Regions from separate parts of the Ensifer sp. 2TAB8 genome, predicted to be linked through region 2. Evidence: predicted binding sites of a transcription regulator. Region 2 holds the regulator's gene; the other holds the start of a gene.
What was found. The regulator PhoB, encoded in region 2, activates phosphate uptake and scavenging genes when phosphate is short. The targets are predictions, from matches to a motif close to TGTCATNNANCTGTCAT.
Positions count from the first base shown of each region.

Region 1: a site for PhoB is predicted at 5,319-5,335, ahead of phnC (phosphonate ABC transporter ATP-binding protein). Genes of this name have one in related genera too.

Region 1 is NZ_JBFRGB010000024.1:11,094-22,997, forward strand. It holds gene phnH (phosphonate C-P lyase system protein PhnH) at 1-402, shown strand, start outside; gene AB4Z53_RS28015 (carbon-phosphorus lyase complex subunit PhnI) at 402-1,499, shown strand; gene AB4Z53_RS28020 (alpha-D-ribose 1-methylphosphonate 5-phosphate C-P-lyase PhnJ) at 1,496-2,419, shown strand; gene AB4Z53_RS28025 (ATP-binding cassette domain-containing protein) at 2,419-3,246, shown strand; gene AB4Z53_RS28030 (phosphonate C-P lyase system protein PhnL) at 3,262-4,008, shown strand; gene AB4Z53_RS28035 (alpha-D-ribose 1-methylphosphonate 5-triphosphate diphosphatase) at 3,995-5,164, shown strand; gene phnC (phosphonate ABC transporter ATP-binding protein) at 5,429-6,250, shown strand; gene phnD (phosphonate ABC transporter substrate-binding protein) at 6,307-7,218, shown strand; gene phnE (phosphonate ABC transporter, permease protein PhnE) at 7,295-8,209, shown strand; gene phnE (phosphonate ABC transporter, permease protein PhnE) at 8,206-9,069, shown strand; gene AB4Z53_RS28060 (GNAT family N-acetyltransferase) at 9,274-9,834, opposite strand; gene AB4Z53_RS28065 (Orn/Lys/Arg decarboxylase N-terminal domain-containing protein) at 9,858-11,904, opposite strand, start outside.
Region 2 is NZ_JBFRGB010000001.1:621,670-633,573, reverse strand. It holds gene pstC (phosphate ABC transporter permease subunit PstC) at 87-1,571, shown strand; gene pstA (phosphate ABC transporter permease PstA) at 1,568-2,890, shown strand; gene pstB (phosphate ABC transporter ATP-binding protein PstB) at 2,904-3,719, shown strand; gene phoU (phosphate signaling complex protein PhoU) at 3,770-4,483, shown strand; gene phoB (phosphate regulon transcriptional regulator PhoB) at 4,734-5,417, shown strand; gene AB4Z53_RS03085 (GcrA family cell cycle regulator) at 5,487-6,008, opposite strand; gene AB4Z53_RS03080 (aspartate aminotransferase family protein) at 6,429-7,628, shown strand; gene argF (ornithine carbamoyltransferase) at 7,733-8,650, shown strand; gene AB4Z53_RS03070 (Hsp33 family molecular chaperone) at 8,941-9,930, shown strand; gene apaG (Co2+/Mg2+ efflux protein ApaG) at 10,015-10,407, opposite strand; gene AB4Z53_RS03060 (O-succinylhomoserine sulfhydrylase) at 10,647-11,831, opposite strand; SAM riboswitch at 11,878-11,904, opposite strand, start outside.

The DNA.
Region 1 (11,904 bases), on a different contig from region 2:
CGCGAATGCAGTTTCCACGCCGAAACCGACAGAGCACTTTCGGACCTGATCACTCTGACGGGTTCAAAACCTGCTGCGATCGACAAAGCCGACTACGTCTTCGCGCCCATTGATGCGGAGACAGGCGTGGCAGCGCTTGCCGCGCTGAAGATCGGTTCGTTGTCCTACCCGGACGAAGCCGCGACGCTTTTTGCGACCGCCCGTTTCGGTTCCGGTCAGGCCTTGCGCCTGTCCGGCCCCGGCGTTCGTGACACCCTGACGATCGAGGTTGACGGTATTCATCCGTCTTTCTGGTCCATGCGCGCGAAGTCGCTCCGTTATCCACTCGGCTGGGATCTCTTTCTTCTGGATGGTGACCGGCTGATCGGCATTCCCCGCTCAACCAAAATCGAGGTGCTGTGATGGCCTATGTGGCAACAAGGGGCGGTGAGCGCGCCATCGAGCAATCCGAACGGCTCTACCGGGAAGACCTCGGCACGATCACCAAGGCGCGGGTCGATGCCGTGCGCGATGGTCTGCCATACCTGGTCGACCGCGTCATGGGTGAAGCTTCCTTCTACGAGCCGGACCTGGCGGCCTTGGCCCTGGCGCAGTCCGGTGGAGATCTTTACGAGGCGGTGCTGCTTTTGCGCGCCTATCGCACCACGCAGCCACGGCTTGCCGTGGCCGAGCCGGTCGAGCAGCCGGATCTGTTCACGGTGCGGCGCATTTCTGCGGCCTTCAAGGATATTCCGGGGGGACAGATCCTCGGTCCGACGCTCGACTACTCGCATCGCCTCCTGGAGGTCGGCGTTCTGGGCGGTGAGGACTATGCAGCACCGGGTGTCGAGGATGCCATGAAACCTGCGCCGGCCACGCAGCCGTCGCTGGCCGCCTGGCAGAAGATGCAGGGGCTGATACCGGATCATCCGACAGAGCCGGTACAGCCGGAGGAAATTCCCGACGTTACCCGCGAACCGCTGCTGTTCCCGGCAAGTCGCGCTCACAAGCTTCAGTCGCTTGCCCGCGCCGATACCGGCGGCACGCTCGCACTCGGTTACGCCACCATGCGCGGCTATGGTTCGGTGCACCCGACCGTCAACGAGCTGCGGCTTGCCGAAGCACCGGTGCGCATGCGGCATCCGCGCGGCACAGTCTTTTCCGCTGGCCGCATCAGGGTCAGTCAGACGGAGGTGATCTCGAAGGCTGCCACTGGCCTCGAGCTCGGCTTCTCGGCGACCTTCGGTTGGAACGAGGTGAAGGTGATCGCTGCTGCGACCCTCGACCTTGCTTCCAACCAGCCCAATCCACATCCGGCCTCCAACGAGGAGTTCGTGCTCTATCACACGGAACCGGTGGAAAGCTCCGGGTTCTGCATTCACTTCAAGCTGCCGCACTACGTCACCTTCCAGTCGAGCCTCGACGCGCTGCGCCGGGTTACGGCCGACCGCGCGCAAGCGACGGCGAAGGTCAAATCGAAGACGGAAAACGAGGCAAGAGAAGATGAGGTCGTGTCGTGAAGTCCAACGCTAAACTGAAGGAACTGACAAAGCCTTGGGCGGCTTTCAACTACGGCTTCCTCGACGAATCTGCCAAGCGGGAAATCCGTCGACGCCTTCTGAAGGCGATCGCCGTTCCCGGCTACCAGGTCCCCTATGCCAGCCGCGACGTGCCGATCGCCCGTGGCTGGGGAACGGGTGGCTTGCAGGTGACGCTGACGCTCCTGAAACCGGATTCGGTGGTGAAGGTCATCGATCAGGGTGCCGACGATTCCGTCAATGCGAGCAGCATCCGCAAGTTCCTCGGCAAGGTGGGGGGCGCCACCGAGACGAGCGATACCGAGGAGGCGACGCTCATCCAGTCCCGGCATCGCATTCCCGAGGAGAAGATGCGCGAGGATCAGATCCTCGTCCTGCAAGTCCCCAATCCGGAGCCGCTGCGGCCCGTCCAGCCGGACATGTCGACCGCGCGCGAAATGCATGGGGACGCCGACTATGGCCAGCTCTGGCTGGTGCTCTACGAGCAGCTCGTCAGATCCGGGCGCATCATGCAGGGATCGAGCTATCCGAGCATGGTCAACGGCCGCTACGTGATGACGCCGTCACCCATTCCGCGCTGGGACGTGCCGAAGCTCGATCAGGCCGACCATTTGACGATCCTGTCGGCCGGTCGCGAGAAACGCATCTTCGCCGTGCCGCCTTACACCAGCGTCGAGCCGCTCGTCTTCGACGATGTTCCCTATCGCGTCGAGGATCATCAGGACAAGACCTGCCACCGCAGCGAGGTCACCGGCTTCTTCATGAACGAGCTTCCGCAGGAAGACGGCACGTCCCGCTATGAACTGTCCGACAGCTATTTCGGCATCAAGAACATACGCAAATCTGAAGGGGAGCCGGTGAACATCGGCGCAACCTGGTACAACAATGGAAGGATGGACTGATGCCCTCCACATTCTTCGATGGCCAGCCGGCCATTCAATACCAGCCGCCACGGCTGATGACGGCAGATCCGATCCTGAGCATGCGCGGCATCAGCCGCAGCTTCGGTGATGTCAGAGCATTGGTCGACGTGGATGTCACGGTCTATCCGGGTGAGGTGCTCGGCATCGTCGGTGAATCCGGTTCAGGAAAATCGACGTTGCTGCGCATGATGAACCTTGAAGATACGCCCGACAAAGGCACCTATCATCTGGCATTGCCAGGTCGTGATGACGGCAATCTCTTCGGCCTCGACCGTTTCCAGCGGCGGATACTGCGGGCGCTCCATATCGGTATCGTCTATCAAAACCCGCATCTCGGACTGCTGATGAACAACAGCAGCAGCGGCAATGTCGCCGAGCGGCTGCTGATTGCCGGGGAGCGCAACTTTGCAGCCCTTCGGGCCCGCGCCAGGGAAGCGCTGGAAGCATCCGAGTTCCCGCTGGCGCGCATGGATGCGCGTCCCGTCGAGCTTTCCGGCGGGATGCAGCAGCGCGTTCAGCTTGCAAAGGCGATCGCGCTCGAACCGGCACTGTTGCTTCTCGATGAACCGACTACGGGCCTCGATGTCAGCGTCCAGGCACTCGTTCTCGATACACTCAAGAAGCTGCAGCGCGACCGGGCCATCACCATGGTTCTCGTCTCGCACGACCTGGGTGTCATACGGACAATGGCGGACCGCGTTATGGTGATGCGCCGGGGCGAGGTTGTGGAACAGGGGCTTGCTGACCAGATTTTTCAGGATCCGCAGCACGCCTACACACAGCAACTCGTTCACGCGAAGCTTTGAGTGGGGGACTGGAAGATGAATATCCATACGTCCGCCACGCCGATGCTGGCTCCTGTACTGCGCGTCGAGGGCCTGTCGAAGCACTTCCAGATGCATCATCTGAAGCGCACCCTTTTTGCCTTTGAACAGATCGCCTTCGAGCTCGGCGAAGGCGAGTTCATTCTGCTGAGGGGCGAAAACGGGGCCGGTAAGTCTACACTGCTTCGCACGCTCTATCGGTCCTACCTGCCGCGCGCGGGGCACGCTTACTATCACACGAAGGAAGGCGTCATTGATCTGGCGTCGGCCGCAGACGTCGACGTGGCGCTTCTTCGCCGTCGGGAAATCGGCTTCGTCACGCAGTTTCTCAATGCCCGACCGCGCGTTGCGGCGGAGGAGCTGGTGGCTGAACCGTTGCGGCTTGCCGGGACGTCGCATGCAGAAGCACTGGCGGAAGCCCGCCGCTGGCTCGCCGCATTCGGGGTGAAGCCGCAGCTCTGGCTGGCCTATCCCTCGACATTTTCGGGCGGCGAACAGCAGAAGGTGAACCTTGCGAGGGCGCTGATCCTGCCGCAACGGCTTTTGCTGCTGGATGAGCCGACCGCTTCCCTCGACCGCACGGCCCGACGCGCGCTCGTCGAGCGGCTGACTGAACTCAAGGCCGCGGGCGTGGCGATGATCGGGGTCTTCCATCATCCGGAAGATGTCGCCGGTCTGATCGATCGGGAAATACATTTGGAAACGATCAGGATTGCAGATGAGGCAGACGATGTGGCTGAGTGACTTCGAGATCGTTCTCAGGGACCGTGTCATCGAACGGGGTTCGTTGAGGATCGAAGATGGGGTGATTGCCGAAATCCACGAAAGGCCGGTGGCCAATGCGGATATCGACGGGGAAGGGCGGCTTTTGCTGCCCGGGTTTATCGATATTCATGGTGACATGATCGAGAAGGAGGTTGAGCCGCGCGCCAACGTCCGCATGCCGCTCGAACTCGGTATCTATGACCTCGACAAGAAGCTCGCGGCCAACGGCATTACCACGGCTTACGCGGCGCTGGCCTTCACGCCAGCGACTTACGGCCACGTCCGTTCGCTGGAGAACACCATTGCCATCATCGAGGCGCTGGCTTCGATGCGCAGCGAGCTGCTCGTCGACCATCGGGTTCATGCCCGCTTCGAAGTCACATTTCCATCGGCGGTCGCCGTTGCCGAAAAGCTGATGGATAGCGGCTCTCTCGGACTGATCTCGCTGATGGACCATACACCCGGGCAGGGCCAGTACCGCGACCTTGAAATCCACACCCGCAACATGGCCAAGACCAAGAAGATCGACTACGCCACGGCCGTCGAAATGGTCAAACAGCGCATTGCCGAACGGGAGACGCACGGCGATGCCATGCATGTCGTCAGCGGTCTGGCCGAACTGGCACGTGCGCGGGGCGTCGTCGTTGCCTCTCACGATGACGACACCTTGGAAAAGGTGGCGCTTTTGCACGGTCTCGGTGCGGCGATCAGTGAATTCCCGATCACGCTGGAAGTCGCGGCCGAAGCGCGGCGGCGCGGCCTAGCGACGGCGATGGGAGCTCCGAATGCCTTGCGCGGACTTTCCTACTCCGGCAACCTCTCGGCCCGCGAGGCCTTCGCGGCCGGTGTGCTGGACATTCTCGCCAGCGACTACCACCCGTCGGCGATCTTGCCCGCGGTTCTGGCGCTTGGCGAGATGGGCGAGGGGGGATTGCCTGCGTCCGTAGCGCTTGCCAGTGCCAACCCTGCCGCCGCGCTCGGAATGACGGATCGTGGCCACATTTGCGAGGGGCTGAGGGCAGACTTGGTCATTGCAGAACGCGGCAGGATGCCGAGGCTTCGTGCGACCATCTGCGGTGGCCGGAAGGTGTGGTCGGACGGCGCGGTGACGGTGGGAGCCAAAGCGGCCGCGTGATCGGCCACAGGATCATCTGCAAGTTTCAGGGAAGCCGGGCAAGTATGCCCGGCTTTTTTTGTTTTGGGATGAAAGTCTAATAATACCGAAATTCATTTGAATGTATCGGATGATTGTTGAGTTGTATAAAATCATTTTCCAAAAAAATAGACGTTATAATACATTTGTCATGTGCGTTCTGTATTGAAGACTTTCAGAAGAAAGGCGCGAGATTTCGCGATTTCGCACTGGACGAAGTGATTGCTTCATTTTTGGGTGAAGAATATGCTGGAACTGTACTCGATGAAGAAGTCTTTCGGGCAGCTGAATGCAGTCGATGACGTGACCGTGACGATCGAACCCGGTCAGATGGTCGGGGTGATCGGGCGAAGCGGAGCAGGAAAATCAACGCTGCTTCGACTGATCAACAGGCTGGTGGAACCCACGAACGGCAAGATCCTGTTTGGGGGTCGCGATATCACGAAGCTTAAAGGGCGTGACCTCCGTCTTTGGCGAGCGTCGTGCGCGATGATCTTCCAGCAGTTCAATCTGGTAGAGCGCATGGACGTGCTGACCAACGTGCTGATTGGTCGAGTGGCCCATCAGGGCGTCGTATCGACGATCATCAAGCGGTTTACAGAGGAAGAGAAGGCGATGGCCGTGCAGGCGCTTGATCGCCTCGACCTCTTGTCGCAGGCTTTCCAGAAGGCCGGCACTCTGTCAGGCGGCCAGCAGCAACGCGTGGCGATCGCGAAGGCGCTCGTGCAGCGGCCGGAGATCATGCTGGCCGACGAGCCGATCGCGTCCCTCGATCCGGCCAACGCCACCCGCGTCATGGAAGCGTTACGGAAGGTCAATCGGGAGGACGGGATCACCGTTCTCGTCAACCTGCACACACTCGACACGGCCCGCGCCTACTGCGACCGCATTATTGCGATGAAGGCCGGCCGCGTCGTGTTCGAGGGACGGCCGCACGATCTGACGCGCGAACGCCTCAACGCCGTTTACGGTTTCGACGATGCCGATTCCGCGATCGATGAAGCCGTGACATGGACCGCCATTCCTTCCCTTGCCGATCAGCATGAGAAGCAGATGGCCGTGGCCTGATTTCCCCTCGGCTTCGGCAATGGCGCCGAGCCGTGATCCATCCCCGGAGAACTATGATGAAGAACGTCCTCATGACGATGGCCGCAACGGCCGTGTTTGCGCTTTCGGGTTCCGCGCATGCGCAGGAATGGAAACAGCAATACAAGACCATCCGCTACGGCATCACGTCAGCGGAAAATGAAAAGGATCGTGTCGCCCGTTACAAGGGCTTTACGGCCTATCTTGAAAAGCAGCTCGGCGTGAAGGTCGAGATCTTTACGGCCGGCAGTTATGATGGCGTGGTCCAGGCGCTCGCCGCCGACCAGATCGAATTCGCAAACCTGGGTTCGTCGGCCTATGCAGCAGCCTACACCGAAACCAAGGGCGGCGTCGAACCGATCCTGGCTCAGGTCGATAAGGAAGGCGCCAGCGGGTATTACTCCGTCATCAGCGTGCGCTGCGATTCTGGCTACAAGTCGCTCGCTGACCTGAAGGGAAAGGTTCTGGCCTTTGCTGATCCGGACTCGACCTCCGGCTACGCAGTTCCCTATTTCAACCTGGTGAAGGAAGGTATCGATCCGACCACCTACTTTTCGGCCGTGCCTTTCTCCGGCGCGCATGAAACCGGTGTAATGGGCGTCTTCAACAAGCAGTTTGACGCGACCGCGACCTACATCAATACCGAGAAGAGCGGCATTCCGCAGCGCATGGTGACCAAGGGAATGATCCCCTCCGGCGAGATCTGCAACATCTGGAAGTCCCCGGAGATCACCAACGGTCCGGTAACGGCACGCAAGAACCTGCCGACCGACATGATCGAGGCCGTCAAGACCGCTCTGCGTGAGCTGCCTAAGAACGACCCGGCCGTCTACAAGGAGATCACCTCCGGCGACGAGACCGCCGACGGCTACATCGAAGTCAGCCACGATCGCTATCAGTGGATCGTCGAAATGCGCGACTGGCTGCGCAAGCAGCGCCGCCAGGGCTGATCACTGCCGATGATACGAGGCGGCACCGGAAGGCTCCGGTGCTGCCTTTCTTGATAGAGCATTATTGGTCAAGCGCATGAGCGATCTCTCCCCTTCAATCCGAAATTTCGAGACCGAATACCGCGAGGTGCGGAGAAGCGCGCGGCGGGTTCAACTTGCCTCGACGCTGGTGTTCACTGCCCTTGTGGTGGTTTCGGCTTACCTGGGCGGGTTCTTCGCCTTCACCGAAGTCACCTTGCCCTCGGGCGAGCGGGTGGCGATGTTGAAGCTCTGGGCCGGCTTGCCGCGGCTGGGGGAATACCTGGAAAAAACCATCCCGACCTTGCGGTTCTCGACGCTTGGTGCGGATCTTGCAGAATGGTTCTGGCGCTGGAAAACCTGGCTCGCGTTGCTCTGGGAGACGATCCTGATCGCCTATGCGGCCACCGTTCTGGGCGTCTGCGGCGGCTTCGTTCTGAGTTTTCTTGCCGCTCGTAACCTGAGCCCGGCCGGATGGCTGTCGATCGCCGTCCGCCGCTATCTCGAGATCATCCGGACCGTGCCTGAACTGGTCTGGGCGTTGATCTTCGTCTTTTGCTTCGGGGTTGGCCCGCTTGCAGGGGTGCTTGCCATCGGCCTGCATGCATGCGGTTCGCTGGGCAAGCTCTATTGCGAGGTCAACGAGAATATAGACATGCGCCCGCTCGATGGCATCAAGGCCTCCGGCGGAAGCTGGTTGCAGCAAATGCGATACGGCGCCGTGCCGCAGGTCATTCCGAACGTCATCAGCTACACGCTCCTGCGCTTCGAGATCAATGTCCGCTCATCGTCGATCATCGGGTATGTCGGCGCTGGCGGTCTTGGTCAGGAGATCCGCACGGCCATGTCGCTGCAGGAATACACGGACCTTTCGGCGCTGTTCGTCATCATCCTGGTCAGTGTGACCGTTATCGATTTCCTGAGCGAACGCCTGCGTCACCGCATCATCGGCATCACGGAGCATTGGGCATGAGCGACGCGGACCTTCCTCTCGAAACGAACATGGTCAAGGACGCCAAAGCTCGGTTGCGTGGCGCATTCGAACGGCCGCTCATCCGCCGCCTTGCGCCCTGGATCATCGTTGTCTCGCTGTTGATCCCGTTCGCCTTTAGCGCGGTTGCTTTCGATGCGACGCCAGCCCGGTTTGCAGAAGGGCTGTCGCGGCTCGGCGGCATCATTGCCTTCATGTTCCCCCCACACGTCTGGACGACCTGGGTGGAGTGGAGCGAAGTGCTGGAGGGGCTTGGCCAGACGATCGTGATGGCATTCCTTGGCACCTTGCTTGGCGCTGCCGTTTCGCTGCCGCTCGCGCTGCTCGGCGCAAAGAACATCATGCCGTTCGGTTGGCTGCGGCTGTTTTCCCGCCGGGGATTCGATGCACTGCGTGCGGTCGAGCAGATCATCCTGGCGCTGGTGTTCATTCGTGCCTTCGGGCTCGGTCCGCTGGCTGGAATCCTTGCGATCGCAGTCTCCGAGATCGGCACGTTTGCCAAGCTGTTTGCCGAAGCAATCGAGAATACGTCACGCAAGCCGGTCGATGGTGTGAAGGCTTCCGGTGGCAGCACTTTGCAGGCGATCCGCTATGGGATCGTGCCGCAGGCTCTGCCGGTCATTTTCTCGATCATCCTCTACAATTTCGAATCCAACGTTCGCTCGGGCACCATTCTCGGCGTCGTCGGGGCGGGCGGCATCGGTTTCCTTCTTGCTGATCGCATGCATGCCTTTCGTTGGCCAGAGGCCTGGTCGATCATTTTCCTGATCGTGGCCATGGTCTATCTGATCGACCTCGCCTCCGCGTCACTGCGGCGTCGGCTGGGCGCTGCGGGGCGGTGAAGGAAGGCGTTGTCCGCATGGCAACGCTTGCCGCCGGCGAAATACGACGCTTGCATTGACGTCTCCTGAACCAAAGCCATTTGAACGATCAGGCATTCGTGAAGACCGGCAGGTTGCGTCCCGATTTCCGGTGCGGTGACTCCTGGTCGCCCCAACGGGGTCTCCGCCGGTCTGCGGGGACGCCGACCATCGGTCCCAGAATCGTCAACGCGTGGAGAGGGGCGGGGGAGGTGGTGGCGTCGTCGAGCCTGTGCCGAGCGAACGCTGAACCATGACGCTGTCGGCCCAGCGTCCGTAGCGGTAGGCGATCCCGGGCAGCAGGCCGACGCGCACGAAATTGAATCGCTCATGCAGGGTGAGCGAGGCGACATTGTCGGCGTCGATATAGCCGATCATCTGGCGAAAGCCGGCCGCGGCACAGGCGTCGATGAGGCCGCGCAGGAGCAGGCGGCCGACGCCTTGGCCGTGATGCTCGTGATGAACATAGATCGAGTGCTTGACGGTGTAGCGGTAGGCTGGCCGCTTGCGAAACAGAACGACGTAAGCGTAGCCGACCACTGCGTCGTCCTTGGTCGCGACAAGATGCGGGAAGCGGCGGCTCTTCAGGTTCTTCCGCCGCTCGCGCAGGTCGTCGGGTTGCGGCGTGTCGCCTTCATCTACACCTTCCTCGATGCCGCGACGGATGTGCCGGCGATAGATGGCCAGCATGGCATCGACGTCGCTTTCCCGCGACGGGCGAATGACGATTGTTTCATCCTGCGGCATAAGGGATCCGAAGCTCCTCGATCCTATTCGGCGACCACATAGGTATGAAGTCGTATGCGGCCCGATGAGTCGGTTTGACGGTAGAGCCCCTGAATCTCGACGTCAAAGCCGGGAAACGCGTTGAAACAGGCTTCGAACATCTTGAGGTAGTCGATCATCGGCTGCGCGCGCTCGGTCAGCCGCTCTCCCGGCACGATGGTCGCGATCCCAGGCGGATAGACGACGAAAGGCGTCGTTGCGATCCGCCCGGCGATGGCGTCGATCGGCAGAAAGTCCACATCGTTGCGCACAAGGCAGCGTGCGGCGTCGTGGGGCGAAAGAGCGATATCCGGCAGGTGTGCCTCAGAAAACTGCTTGGCCTGCAGCGCGCTGACATTGGCGTCGCGGAAGAAGCGATGCATGTCGCCGCACAGGTCCCGCAGGCGCACGCCGGCGTAACGACCGGGTCGGCGTCGATAGAACTCCGGGATTGCCTCTTCGAGAAGCGCATTGTCGTCGTGTAGCTTCTTGAAAGCGACAAGGCCGCTGATCAACGTGCCGGCCTTGCTTGCCTCGACGCCGGGCGTGAGCAGGAAAAGCAGGGAGTTCAGGTCGTTCTTTTCCGCGACGATCCGGTTCTCGCGCAGGTATTGCGCGACGATCGGCGCGGGAATGCCGTGCTCTGCATAATTGCCGGTTGCCCTGTCAAACCCGGGAGTGAGCAGCGTAAGCTTGTTGGGGTCGGTCATCGCGAAGCCCGGCGCCATATCGGAAAAGCCGTGCCAAGCAGCTCCTGGGGTGAGGTGCCAGAAGGCCGGATTGGTGGCGAGCTGATCGGTAGCGACGCTCTCCCACGGTACGTCGTGGACCGCTCCCGGGCTTGCCACATCGGGCATGGCCACGCGGTCCGGCACGAAGGGCTCGAAGAACCAGCGGCGCTCTTGCCGACGTTCCTTTTCCTCGAACTCCCGGCGCACCGTCCGTATCTTCTTGCGGAGTTCGATGCCGAGCCGGATCGTATCGTCCCATAGAACCTCGCCGGAACGGCCCTTCATCATCTGCGCGCCGACATCAAGGGATGCGAAGAGCGGATAGAAGGGCGACGTCGAGGCGTGCTGCATGAAACTTTCATTGAAGCGCCGGTGTTCGACCCGGCGCTTCTGGCCGCTGATGTGCCGATCCTTCATGTGGATCTGTGACGCCTGCGAAAAGCTTGCGAGCTGCTTGTGCGTGGATTGCGTGGCGATGATGCCCGGCGCCTCGGGTCCGAGTTCGCGAAGGCCCATGGCAAAACGCCCGGCATAAAGCGGATGAAACTTCATGAAGCCCGCCCAGGCTTCGTCGAACAGGATATAGTCGCACAGATGCCCGATGGCGTTCACGATCATCTCGGCATTGTGGATCGTGCCGTCATAGGTGCACTGCTCAACCACCGCCACCCGAAACGGGCGCGGCTTCTGCCAGGCATCCGGGTCCTTGACCAGCGGATGGGTGCGGATGCGCTCCCGCAGCGTCTCCTCGTTCAAGGCGCCGAAATCCATAGGGCCGATCAGGCCATGGGCGTTTCTGGCTGTCGGCACATAGATCGGGATACCGCCCGAGATCATCAGGGCACCGTGATGGGCCGCCTTGTGATTGTTGCGGTCGAACAGCACCAGATCGCCATCGGTGACGAGGGCGGAGAGAGCGACCTTGTTGGAGGTCGAGGTGCCGTTGAGGACGAAGTAGGTCTTTTCGGCGCCAAAGATCTTGGCGGCTTCCTTCTGTGCGGCAAGGGCGGGGCCTTCATGGGTCAGGAGATCGCCGAGATCGAGCACGGAGTTGTCGAGATCGTCGCGGAAAACCGCTTCGCCCAGATGCTCCATGAACACGCGGCCGACCGGGCTGCGGCTATAGAACACGCCGCCGTTATGGCCGGGGCAGGTCCAGAGCTGGTTGCCTTCCTCGGCGTAATCCACCAGCGCGCCAAAGAACGGTGTCTTCATCGTCTCGGCATATTGCTTGAGACGACTGATGAGGTTTTTCGCGATGAAGGCAGGCGTCTCCTCGGACAGGAAGACATAGCCGTCGATGAAGTCGAGCACTTCGACG
Region 2 (11,904 bases):
AAGCCCCGGCGCGGTTTTTCGCGCCGGGGCATGCCTCCATTCGATTTGCCGGCGGCCATGACGGGCGATGCCGGGGAGACGTGCCGATGAGTACTTCGCTCCTTCTTTTGTTAATTGTTGTTATTGGTTTCATTGCTTATTTTGCCGGTCGTGCGCGTTCGCTTGCGCTCTCCGGTGGCAAGCTCTCCAACCTTCATTCCTTGCCGGGCTATCACGGCAGCTACGTCGCCATCTGGGCGATGCTGCCGGCGGCGCTCGTCCTCGGCGCGTGGCTGATTGCTGCTCCCGTCTATATCGACGGAAGCACGCGGGCGGCCCTGCCGGATACCGTCCAGAGCCAGGGCGCAGCGGCCGTCCAGCTCGCGCTTGGTCAGGTCAAATCCGTCGCCGGCGGCTTGCTGCGCTTGAGCGGCGAGGAACTTGCGGCGCTCCACGGCGGTACCGCCAATCTTCGCTCGACGCTCGCATCCAAGGGTGTCGCCCTTGCCGGCGAAGGCGAGCCCTACATGGTCACCGTCGCCCAGCACTTCAATGCGCTGACCGCGGCCAACCGCTGGCTGATGACCGCGGTCGTTCTGTTGATCGCGATTGCCGGCGGCATCTATGCCATTCGCAACGTCGCTACCCGCTTCCGGGCGCGCAACCAGGTTGAGCGGGTCATTCTCGGCTCGCTGATCGTTGCCTCGTCCATTGCCATCCTGACGACGGTCGGTATCGTCGCGTCGATGCTGTCGGAAGCCGGCCGTTTCTTCACCATGGTCTCGCCGTTCGAGTTCTTCTTCGGCACGGTCTGGGATCCGCGCTTCGCTGCTGCCGGCAGTGGAGGGGCCTCCGGTCAGTTCGGCCTGATCCCGCTCCTCGCCGGTACGCTCTATATCGCCTTCGTCGCCATGCTCTTCGCGGTGCCGATCGGCCTTTTCGCAGCCATCTACATGGCGGAATATGCAAGCCCGCGCCTGCGCTCCACCGCAAAGCCGCTGCTCGAAGTGCTGGCCGGCATTCCGACCATCGTCTACGGTTTCTTCGCGCTGGTAACTGTGGGCCCGTTCCTGCGTGACATCTCGGCGCAGCTGAACGGTCTTGCCACCGGCAACTACCAGAACTTCATCCAGGCGCAGAGCGTTGTCACCGCCGGCATCGTCATGGGCATCATGCTGATCCCCTTCGTGTCGTCGCTCTCCGACGACATCATCACCCAGGTGCCGCGTGCACTGCGTGACGGCTCGCTCGGTCTCGGCGCCACCCGCTCGGAAACGGTCAAGAAGGTTATCCTTCCAGCAGCCCTCCCGGGCATCGTCGGCGCGCTGCTTCTGACCGCCTCGCGCGCCGTCGGCGAAACCATGATCGTGGTGCTGGCGGCCGGTGTGGCGGCCCGCATGCAGATCAATCCGTTTGAACCGATGACGACGGTGACCGTGAAGATCGTCAACCAGCTCACAGGCGACCTCGAGTTCACCTCGCCGCAGACGCTGGTGGCCTTCGCGCTGGGCATCACGCTCTTCGTCATCACGCTCGGCCTCAACATTTATGCGCTCTACATCGTGCGCAAATACCGGGAACAGTACGAATGACCGACATCGCTTCCCCGACCGTCCGGATCTCCGCCCGTCCCGCATCCGCCAAGCGCGATATCGGCATCAAGCGTCGCTATGCCGCCGAACGCCGGTTCCGTGCCTACGGCATCGCCGCAATCAGCACCGGCCTCTTTTTCCTGGCGCTGCTGCTGTGGACCGTCATTTCCAACGGCTACACCGCATTCCAGCAGACGACGATCACGCTGCCGATCGAGTTCACGGAAAAGGTCATCGACCCCAACGGCGAACGCACGACCGACAGCAAGGTTCTGATGACTGCCAACTATCCGCTGCTGGTGCGCGACGCGCTCGTCAAGCAGCTCGGCATCGACGCGACCAAGCGTCCGCTCGTCAAGCAGGCGACCGACATGGTCTCTGCGAGCTCCCGTACGCTGCTGCGCGATATGGTCGTGGCTGATCCATCCATCATCGGCAAGACCGTTCCGGTCACGCTCCTGGCTGAAGCCAATATCGACTCCGCCAACAAGGGTCAGATCGACCTCAAGGTCGACGAGAGCAAGCGCAAGGTCAAGGACCAGCAGGTCACCTGGATGAACGAGCTTGCAAGCGCCGGCATCCTGAAGAAGAGCTTCAACACCGGCATCTTCACCTTCGGTGCCTCCAGCCGTCCTGAAGCGGCAGGCGTCGGCGTTGCTGCCCTCGGCTCGTTCTACATGATGCTGATCGTGCTCGTGCTGTCGCTGCCGATCGGCGTCGCCGCCTCGATCTATCTCGAAGAGTTCGCGCCGAAGAACCGGCTTACCGACCTGATCGAGGTTAACATCAACAACCTCGCGGCAGTTCCGTCGATCGTCTACGGTCTGCTGGGCCTCGCCGTCTTCATCAACTTTGCCGGCATGCCGCGCTCGGCAGCTGTCGTCGGCGGTTTCGTGCTGACGCTGATGACCCTGCCGACGATCATCATCGCCACCCGCGCGGCCTTGAAGGCGGTTCCCCCGTCGATCCGCTCGGCGGCACTCGGCCTCGGTGCCTCGAAGATGCAGACCATCTTCCACCACGTGCTGCCGCTGGCAATGCCGGGCATTCTGACCGGCACCATCATCGGTCTCGCCCATGCGCTTGGCGAAACCGCGCCGCTGCTCCTGATCGGCATGGTCGCCTTCGTGGTCGATTTCCCCGGTTCGCCGATGGAACCGTCGACCGCGCTGCCGGTGCAGATCTACATGTGGGCCAACGAGGCGGAACGCGCCTTCGTCGAGCGCACCTCTGGCGCGATCATCATCCTTCTCATCTTCCTCGTCGTCATGAACCTTGGCGCCATTCTGTTGCGACGTCGCTTTGAGCGCCGTTGGTAGTGAGGTAATTACTATGAACATCATGTCAGAAGCAGCCGTCGAGAAGGCCTTGGATCAGAAAATGAACACTGTGCCCTACAAGATGATCGGCAAGGATGTGTCGGTCTATTACGGCGAGAAGCGCGCGCTTTTCGACGTCAACCTCAACATCCGGGAAAACACGGTGACGGCGCTGATCGGCCCGTCCGGTTGCGGCAAGTCGACCTTCCTGCGCACGCTGAACCGCATGAACGACACCATCGAGAACTGCCGCGTCACCGGCAGGATCACGCTCGATGAGGACGACATCTACGATCCGACCATCGACGTCGTTGAACTGCGCGCTCGCGTCGGCATGGTCTTCCAAAAGCCGAACCCGTTCCCGAAGTCGATCTACGACAACGTGGCCTACGGTCCGCGTATCCATGGACTTGCCCGCACCAAGGCGGATTTCGACGAGATCGTCGAGACTAGCCTGCAGAAGGCCGGTCTGTGGAACGAGGTCAAGGACCGCCTGCAGGAGCCCGGCACCGGGCTTTCCGGTGGTCAGCAGCAGCGCCTCTGCATCGCCCGTGCCGTCGCCGTCAGCCCCGAAGTCATCCTGATGGACGAGCCCTGCTCGGCGCTTGACCCGATCGCGACCGCCAAGGTCGAAGAACTCATTCACGAACTGCGCACGAACTTCACGATCGTCATCGTGACCCACTCGATGCAGCAGGCCGCCCGCGTTTCGCAGCGCACCGCCATGTTCCACCTCGGCAATCTCGTCGAGGAGAACGACACCGACAAGATGTTCACCAATCCGGATGACCAGCGCACCCAGGATTACATCATGGGCCGCTTCGGCTGAGGCCGCATAAGGCTGCAACAGTAACTGGAAAGCGCCTGTAAGGATCGACGATCATGTCCATGCATATCATGTCCGCCTATGACGAAGAACTGAAGTACCTGACGCGCCGCATCTCGGAGATGGGCGGTCTCGCAGAGCAGATGGTCGCCGAATCCGTTCGCGCCCTGGTCAATTCCGACCTGGCTCTCGCGCAGAAGGTGATCTCGGACGACACCGTCCTCGACGATGCCGAGCGCCAGATCGGCGAGAAGGCGATCGTCACGATCGCCAAGCGCCAGCCGGTCGCCGCCGACCTTCGCGAGATCATGGGGTCGATCCGCATCGCCTCCGATCTGGAGCGTGTCGGCGACCTCGGCAAGAACACCGCCAAGCGCGTGATCGCGGTTGCCGGTTCCGGCATCCCGCGCAAGCTCGCCCGCGGTCTCGAGCACCTCGCCGAGCTCGCGCTGGTGCAGCTCAAGGAAGTGCTCGACGTGTATGCCTCGCGCTCGCCGGAAAAGGCCAACAGCATCCGTGAGCGCGACGAGGAGATCGATGCGATCTACACCTCGCTGTTCCGCGAATTGCTGACCTACATGATGGAAGATCCGCGCAACATCACGCCCTGCACACATCTTCTGTTCTGCGCCAAGAACATCGAGCGTATCGGTGACCACGCGACCAACATCGCCGAGACGATCTACTACATGGCTACGGGTGCCCAGYCGGAAGGCGAGCGTCCGAAGGATGACAACACGTCGACGTTGGGCTCGGTCAACGACTAGGTTAGAGCGGGACGAGGGGAGTTACATATACTCTTCCCCATCCCTTCTAGCGCCGAACGCGCGTTCGCAATGCATGCCCCATGAATATCATCCGGTCGCGGCTTCGGTCGCGGCCCCGAATTCCTGTATCTGAAGCACGCGGCTTTCGCACCGCCTTTGAAAACGGCGGTTGTGCTCCAGATTTAGAGTGTCTGAGCGCCGGTCGGTCCACTGGACCCGCACGGCGCTCACGGTAAGGAGTGGTTACCTGATGTTGCCAAAAATCGCCGTGGTCGAGGACGAAGAGGCGCTGAGCGTCCTGCTGCGTTACAATCTGGAAGCGGAAGGCTTCGACGTCGATACGATCCTCAGGGGTGACGAGGCAGAGATCCGGCTTCAGGAACGTCTGCCCGATCTCCTCATCCTCGACTGGATGCTGCCTGGCGTCTCCGGCATCGAGCTGTGCCGTCGGCTGCGCCAACGCCCGGAAACGGAGCGACTGCCGATCATCATGCTGACGGCGCGCGGCGAAGAGAGCGAGCGCGTTCGTGGTCTAGCGACCGGGGCAGACGACTATGTGGTCAAGCCGTTCTCGACGCCGGAGCTGATGGCTCGCGTCAAGGCGATGCTGCGCCGGGCGAAGCCTGAAGTGCTCTCGACGTTGCTGCGCTGCGGCGATATCGAGCTCGACCGGGAAACCCATCGCGTTCATCGCCGTAGCCGCGAAGTTCGCCTGGGGCCGACGGAGTTCCGCCTGCTGGAGTTCCTGATGTCCTCTCCGGGCCGCGTCTTCTCGCGCTCGCAGCTCCTGGACGGCGTCTGGGGCCATGACATCTATGTCGATGAGCGTACCGTCGACGTCCATGTCGGCCGCCTGCGCAAGGCGTTGAACTTCTCGACCATGCCCGACGTCATTCGCACGGTCCGCGGCGCCGGATACTCGCTCGAAAGCTGAGAATGGCAAATTGAAGCCAATAAAAAAGGGGCCGATCGGCCCCTTTTCCTTTTGTTCCCGTGCGGCGCCTTAGCGCATCCGTCGACGCTCGGCCGAGGGCTGGTAAGCAAGCCGTGCATGGAAGCTGCAATAGGGCGAGGACTCCGGCGAGTCATTGCCGCAGAAGTGAAACTCTTCCTTCAGCGGGTCGCCGATCGGCCACTTGCAGGTGCGCTCGGTGAGCTGGGTCAGCTCGAGGCGGCGCGACATCGGCACGACCACGTCGGTGCTGATGCTGAAATCCTGCTCGGCCACGAGATCGACTTCGATCTCTTCCTTGAGAACCGTGGCGCCGGACGGACGGGCAACGGTGCGGGTCGCAACGCGCGCGGCGTAGTTCGGTGCGCGCGGGGCCGAGGTCGGCCGCTTCGGACGGGCCGCAGCGGTGGTGCTGCCGCCAGCCTTGGCGCGTCCCGGGAGGCTCAGGCGATGAACCTTGCCGATGACAGCGTTACGGCTGACACCGCCGAGCTGTGCCGCGATCTGGCTAGCGCTCAGGCCCTCGGACCAAAGCTTCTTCAGTTTCTCCACCCGCTCGTCAGTCCAGTTCATCTCTGCACTCTCCGTTCTCAGCGTTGGGGATGGCAGAATCCCTCACCGCACCCCGGCTGAACCCCGAGGTTGCAAACGCGATAACTCTTTTGGTGACTAGGTCCGCCGCATGCGTCTAGTAATTGAATGTTAACGTACTGACCGTCGGACTCCGTGGCAAGAGTCCGGGGAATCGAGCCGAATCGAATTCGTAGTTTTCCCCAACTTGCTCGATCAGCGTTGCATTTTTGCAAGCCCTTCCGACTGATTTTTTCGCCGCAGGGAAACGGGCCTTGTCATCGCGCTGCAAGGCTTGGTTTTGTTGACATTGCAGTGCGAAATGGGAATAGTGCCTGCGCCGCCGCAAGGCGGCATTTTTGATTTTTATCGGGTCGCACGAAGCCGCGGGATCGATGTCGACTGGAGTAAGGAGAGCCTCGCATGACTGCAACCACGCCGCTTTATGACACCTACATGCGCGCGCCGTTGCGTTTCGAGCGAGGAGAGGGCGTCTGGCTGATTGCCGAAGATGGCTCGCGCTACCTCGACTTCGCTGCCGGCGTTGCCGTGAACTCGCTTGGTCATGCGCATCCGCACCTCGTCGAGGCACTGAAGGCGCAGGCCGAGAAGGTCTGGCACCTTTCCAACCTGTACGAGGTTCCTGGCCAGGAAAGCCTTGGGCGTCGCCTGGCGGCCGTCACCTTTGCCGATCGGGTCTTCTTCACCAATTCCGGTGCGGAAGCGCTGGAATGCGCGATCAAGACGGCGCGGCGCTATCACTTCGCCAAGGGGCAGCCCGAGAAGTTTCACGTCATCACCTTCGAGGGTGCCTTCCACGGCCGCACGATCGCGACGATCGCCGCCGGCGGCCAACAGAAATACATCGAAGGTTTCGGGCCGAAGGCGCCGGGGTTCTACCAGGTTCCGTTTGGTGACATCGCAGCCGTCAAGAATGCGATCACCGAGGAGACCGCTGCGATCCTGATCGAACCGATCCAGGGCGAGGGCGGCATCCGTCCGGCGACCAAGGAGTTCATGCAGGAATTGCGCGCGCTCTGCGACGAGTTCGGCCTGCTCCTGATCCTTGACGAGGTTCAGACCGGCGTCGGCCGTACCGGCAAGCTGTTCGCCCATGAATGGTGGGGTATCCGCCCGGATATCATGGCCGTGGCCAAGGGCATCGGCGGCGGTTTCCCGCTCGGCGCTTGCCTTGCGACGGAAGAAGCGGCTGCCGGCATGGTGGCTGGCACGCATGGCTCCACCTATGGCGGCAACCCGTTGGCCATGGCCGTCGGCAACGCCGTGCTCGACGTCATCCTCGCGGACGGTTTCCTCGGCCATGTGCGGGATGTCGCGCTCGTGTTCCGCCAGGGCCTTGCCTCGCTGAAGGACCGCTTCCCGGATGTCATTGAGGACATCCGCGGCGATGGCCTGATGCTGGGCATCAAGGTGAAGGGTCCCTCGGCCGATCTCCTGAAGGAAATCCGCGCCGAGAAGCTCCTGGCCGTACCGGCCGGCGACAACGTATTGCGCCTGCTGCCGCCGCTGACGGTGACGGCGGAGGAAGCGCGCGAGGGTCTCGCACGCATCGAGCGCGCTGCCGAGGCAGTGCGCAAGGCCGGCGGCAACGCTGCCGCTTAACGGATAGGACCGACGCCGACACAGGGTGTTAGAATGATCTTCGTGCGTTCACGCGGAATGCGTGGCGCACCAGGGATCGATTTTTCAGACAGGAACCGAGTACGATGGCAGGCACCAGACATTTTCTCGATCTTTCGGCCATGACGGCCGCCGATCTCCGGACGATCATTGACGATGCCCGCGTCCGAAAGGCGGCGACCAAGGCAGGAACCGCCGAGAAGCCGCTCGCCGGCAAGATGCTGGCGATGATCTTCGAAAAGCCGTCGACCCGTACACGCGTCTCCTTTGACGTTGGCATGCGCCAGCTGGGCGGCGAGACCCTGTTTCTTTCGGGCACCGAAATGCAGCTCGGCCGCGCCGAGACGATCGGCGACACCGCCAAGGTCCTGTCGCGCTATGTCGACGCGATCATGATCCGCACCACCGACCATCGTCGTCTTCTGGAGCTGGCCGAGCATGCGACAGTGCCTGTTATCAACGGCCTGACCGACGATACGCATCCTTGCCAGATCATGGCCGATATCATGACCTTCGAAGAGCATCGCGGATCGGTGAAGGGCAAGACGATCGCCTGGACCGGTGACGGCAACAATGTGCTGCACTCGCTGATCGAAGGCTCCGCCCGTTTCGGCTATCGCATGAACATGGCTGTGCCGCTCGGTTCCGAGCCGCAGGACAAGATCCTGAACTGGGCTCGTAACAACGGCGGCGAGATCCTGCTGTGTCATGATGCCGAGCAGGCTGTCGCCAATGCCAACTGCGTCGTTACCGACACCTGGGTGTCGATGAACCAGGAACACCGCGCCCGCGGTCACAACGTCTTCCAGCCCTATCAGGTCAACGAGGAGCTGATGAAGCGTGCGGCCTCCGATGCGCTGTTCATGCACTGCCTTCCGGCGCACCGCGGCGAAGAGGTAACCGACGAGGTGATCGATGGCCCGCAGTCTGTGGTCTTCGATGAGGCGGAAAACCGTCTGCATGCGCAGAAGTCGATCATCGCCTGGTGCATGGGCCTCGTCTAAGCGGCTTGCAGGGATGAGCGCTGCGCGGCCGGCCGATGGGGCAGCGCTTTGCTAGGCGCGTGGGCGGCTATTGACATTGCGGCTGCTCGACACGATCTAGGCGGCAAGCGGGGCGCTCCTGGCAACAGTGAAGCGCTGACTGCCATGGGTGGTGTGCGGCGCAATGGCGAACGGCACATGCCCGGTGGACAATCCGTTCATCGCGGGATCAATTGAGACAGCGGGCACGTTGCGCCGAGGGATAGGAATGTCCCTGGCGCAACGCAGTTGGCTGATGCAAGGAGCAAGACATGACTGACATGACGCCAGGGCTTGGTGAGTTCGACTTCGCCGGTGACGATCACGTCGTGCCTTTCCAGGTGGAAGGCCTCGATGTGCGTGGCCGTGCCGTACAGCTCGGCCCGATGCTCGACGCTATTTTGGAGCGCCACAATTATCCGCTGCCGGTCGCGCGGCTTGTTGCCGAGACCGTCGTTCTCACGGTTCTGCTCGGCACGTCGCTGAAGTTTGAAGGCAAGCTGATCGTCCAGACAAAAGGCGACGGTCCAGTCGATCTGGTGGTTGCGGATTTCTCGACGCCCGACCGTGTGCGTGCCTATGCCCGCTATGATGCCGACGCGCTGGCCGTTGCCGAGAAGGATGGTCGCACCCGCTCGCATGAGCTGCTCGGAAAGGGCGTGCTCGCCTTTACCATAGACCAGGGCGCTCACACTCAGCGCTACCAGGGCATCGTCGCGCTGGACGGCGCCACGCTGGAAGAAATCGCCGGCGTTTATTTCCGCCAGTCGGAGCAGATTCCGACGAAGGTCCGGCTCGGTGTTGCTGAACTGCTCGACCGTGACGAAAACGGCAAGCCGCGCCACCGTTGGCGTGCCGGCGGCATGGTCGCCCAGTTCCTGCCGGAAGCGCCTGAGCGCATGCGCCAGCCCGACCTGTCCGGCGGCGACGGCGATGATGGCGAAAACGTCTTCGAGGATGACGATCTCTGGGCGGAAGCCAAGGTGATGGTCGAAACGATCGATGCCGACGAGCTGACGGACCCGATGGTCGGAACCGAACGGCTGCTCTACCGGCTGTTCCACGAACGCGGCGTTCGCGTCTATGAGCCGCAGGCGGTCTTTGACCGTTGCAGCTGCTCGCGCGAGAAGCTTCGTTCCGTGCTCGCCAATCTGGAAGCGGACGATCTCGAAAGCACCCTCGAGGATGGCGTTGTGAAGGTGACTTGCGAGTTCTGCTCCACCACCTACCGTTTCGAAGCAAGCGAAGTGCGTCCGCAGTAGCGGGCGCCTCCGGTCATTTGGCCGGGGTCGCTATTTGAAGGGCGCAATTCCGGACGGAAAAGCGCCTCCCACTTAATCCTGGAATTAGTTCAGGGTGCGCACGAGCCCGGGTGAATCGAGCGAGAAGGCGGGAATGGCCACGTTGAAGGTCTCTCCGCCTTCCGCTTCCATGCTGTAGTGGCCGAACATCACGCCCGACGGCGTATCCAGCGGGCAGCCCGACGAATATTCATAGGTGTCGCCGGGATTGAGCAGCGGCTGTTCGCCGATCACGCCGGGGCCGCTGACCTCGTCGACCTGCCCATTCTCATCGGTGATATGCCAGTAGCGGGTCATCAACCGGACGGCTGCGTCCGAATGGTTCGAGATGACGATGCGATAGCCCCAGACATAGCGGCCGTCATCGGGATCCGACTGCTCTTCGAGATAGTACGGCTCCACCGTAACTTCTATGTCGCGGGTCAAAGCGCGATACATGGGCAACACCTTGCTTCAGGTCTTTCAGGGTATTCTACAGCAAGATGGTTTCGTCAAGAATAACGGCAAGATTGTGCATACCCATTCCTGGGCAATGGCTTGCGAGAATCCCGATCGGCTGTTTGGGCCCTCTCGATCCCGCAGGTGACGCCACCTGGGATGGCAGCGCTGCAGCAGCATGAGCGCCGCGGGGGATCGACGGCCGCCGTCCTGTCGCGGCGGCCGTATCTTTCGTTGCCTCAGGCTTTGACAGCCTTGAGCGCGCGGGCGAAATCTTCCACCACGTCGTCGCTGTCCTCGATCCCTGCCGAGAAGCGCACGGTGCCGGCGGAAATGCCAAGCTCCTCGCGGGCCTCGTCGGTGAGGTTCTTGTGCGTGGTCGTTGCCGGATGGGTGATCAGGCTCTTGCTGTCTCCGAGGTTGTTGGAGATGCGGACGATTTCAAGCGCGTTCTGCAGCGCGAAGGCTGCATCCTTGCCGCCCTTCAGTTCGAAGGCGACGAGCGTCGAGCCGCCGGTCATCTGCTTGGCGATGATGTCGGCCTGCGGGTGATCCTTGCGGCCGGGATAGATGACCTTGGCCACCTGCGGCTGCTCGGCGAGGAAATCGGCGACGCGGCGGGCCGTTTCCGTCTGCTGCTTGACGCGCAGCGGCAGGGTTTCGATGCCCTTCAGCAGCGTCCAGGCGTTGAACGGCGACATGGCCGGCCCGGTGTGGCGGAAGTAGTCGTGCAGGTTCTCGTTGATCCAGTCCTTGTCGGACAGCACGACGCCGCCCAGGCACCGGCCCTGGCCGTCGATGTGCTTGGTCGCGGAATAGACGACGATATGGGCGCCGAGTTCCAGCGGCTTCTGGAACAGCGGCGTTGCAAAGACGTTGTCGACGACGACCTTGGCGCCGATCTGGTTGGCGAGCTTCGCGACGCCGGCGATGTCAATGACTTCGAGCGTCGGGTTCGTCGGGCTTTCTAGGAAGAAGACCTTGGTGTTCTTCTGGATCGCCTTTTCCCAGTTCTTGAGATCACGACCGTCGACCAGCGTGCATTCGATGCCGTATTTCGGTGCCAGCGTCTCGACCACCCAGCGGCAGGAACCGAAGAGGGCGCGGGCAGCGACGATGTGATCGCCGGCCCTCAGCTGGCAGAGGATGGCGGCGGTGACGGCGGCCATGCCCGATGCCGTGGCGCGCGCGTCTTCAGCGCCTTCCAGCATGCACATGCGCTTTTCGAACATGTCGTTGGTGGGGCTGCCGTAGCGGGCGTAGATAAAGCCTTCGGTCTCGCCCTTGAAACGGGCTTCCGCAGCTTCCGACGTCTCGTAGACAAAGCCCTGGGTGAGGAAGATTGCCTCGGACGTTTCGCCATGCTGGGAGCGGGTGGTTCCGCCGTGGACGAGTTGGGTTGCCGGGCGCCAGTTCTTGCTCATGGGACGATCACCTTCAAAAACAAAAAAACCGGCCGCGTAAACGGGCCGGTTTTGACACCCGGCCTTTTTAGCT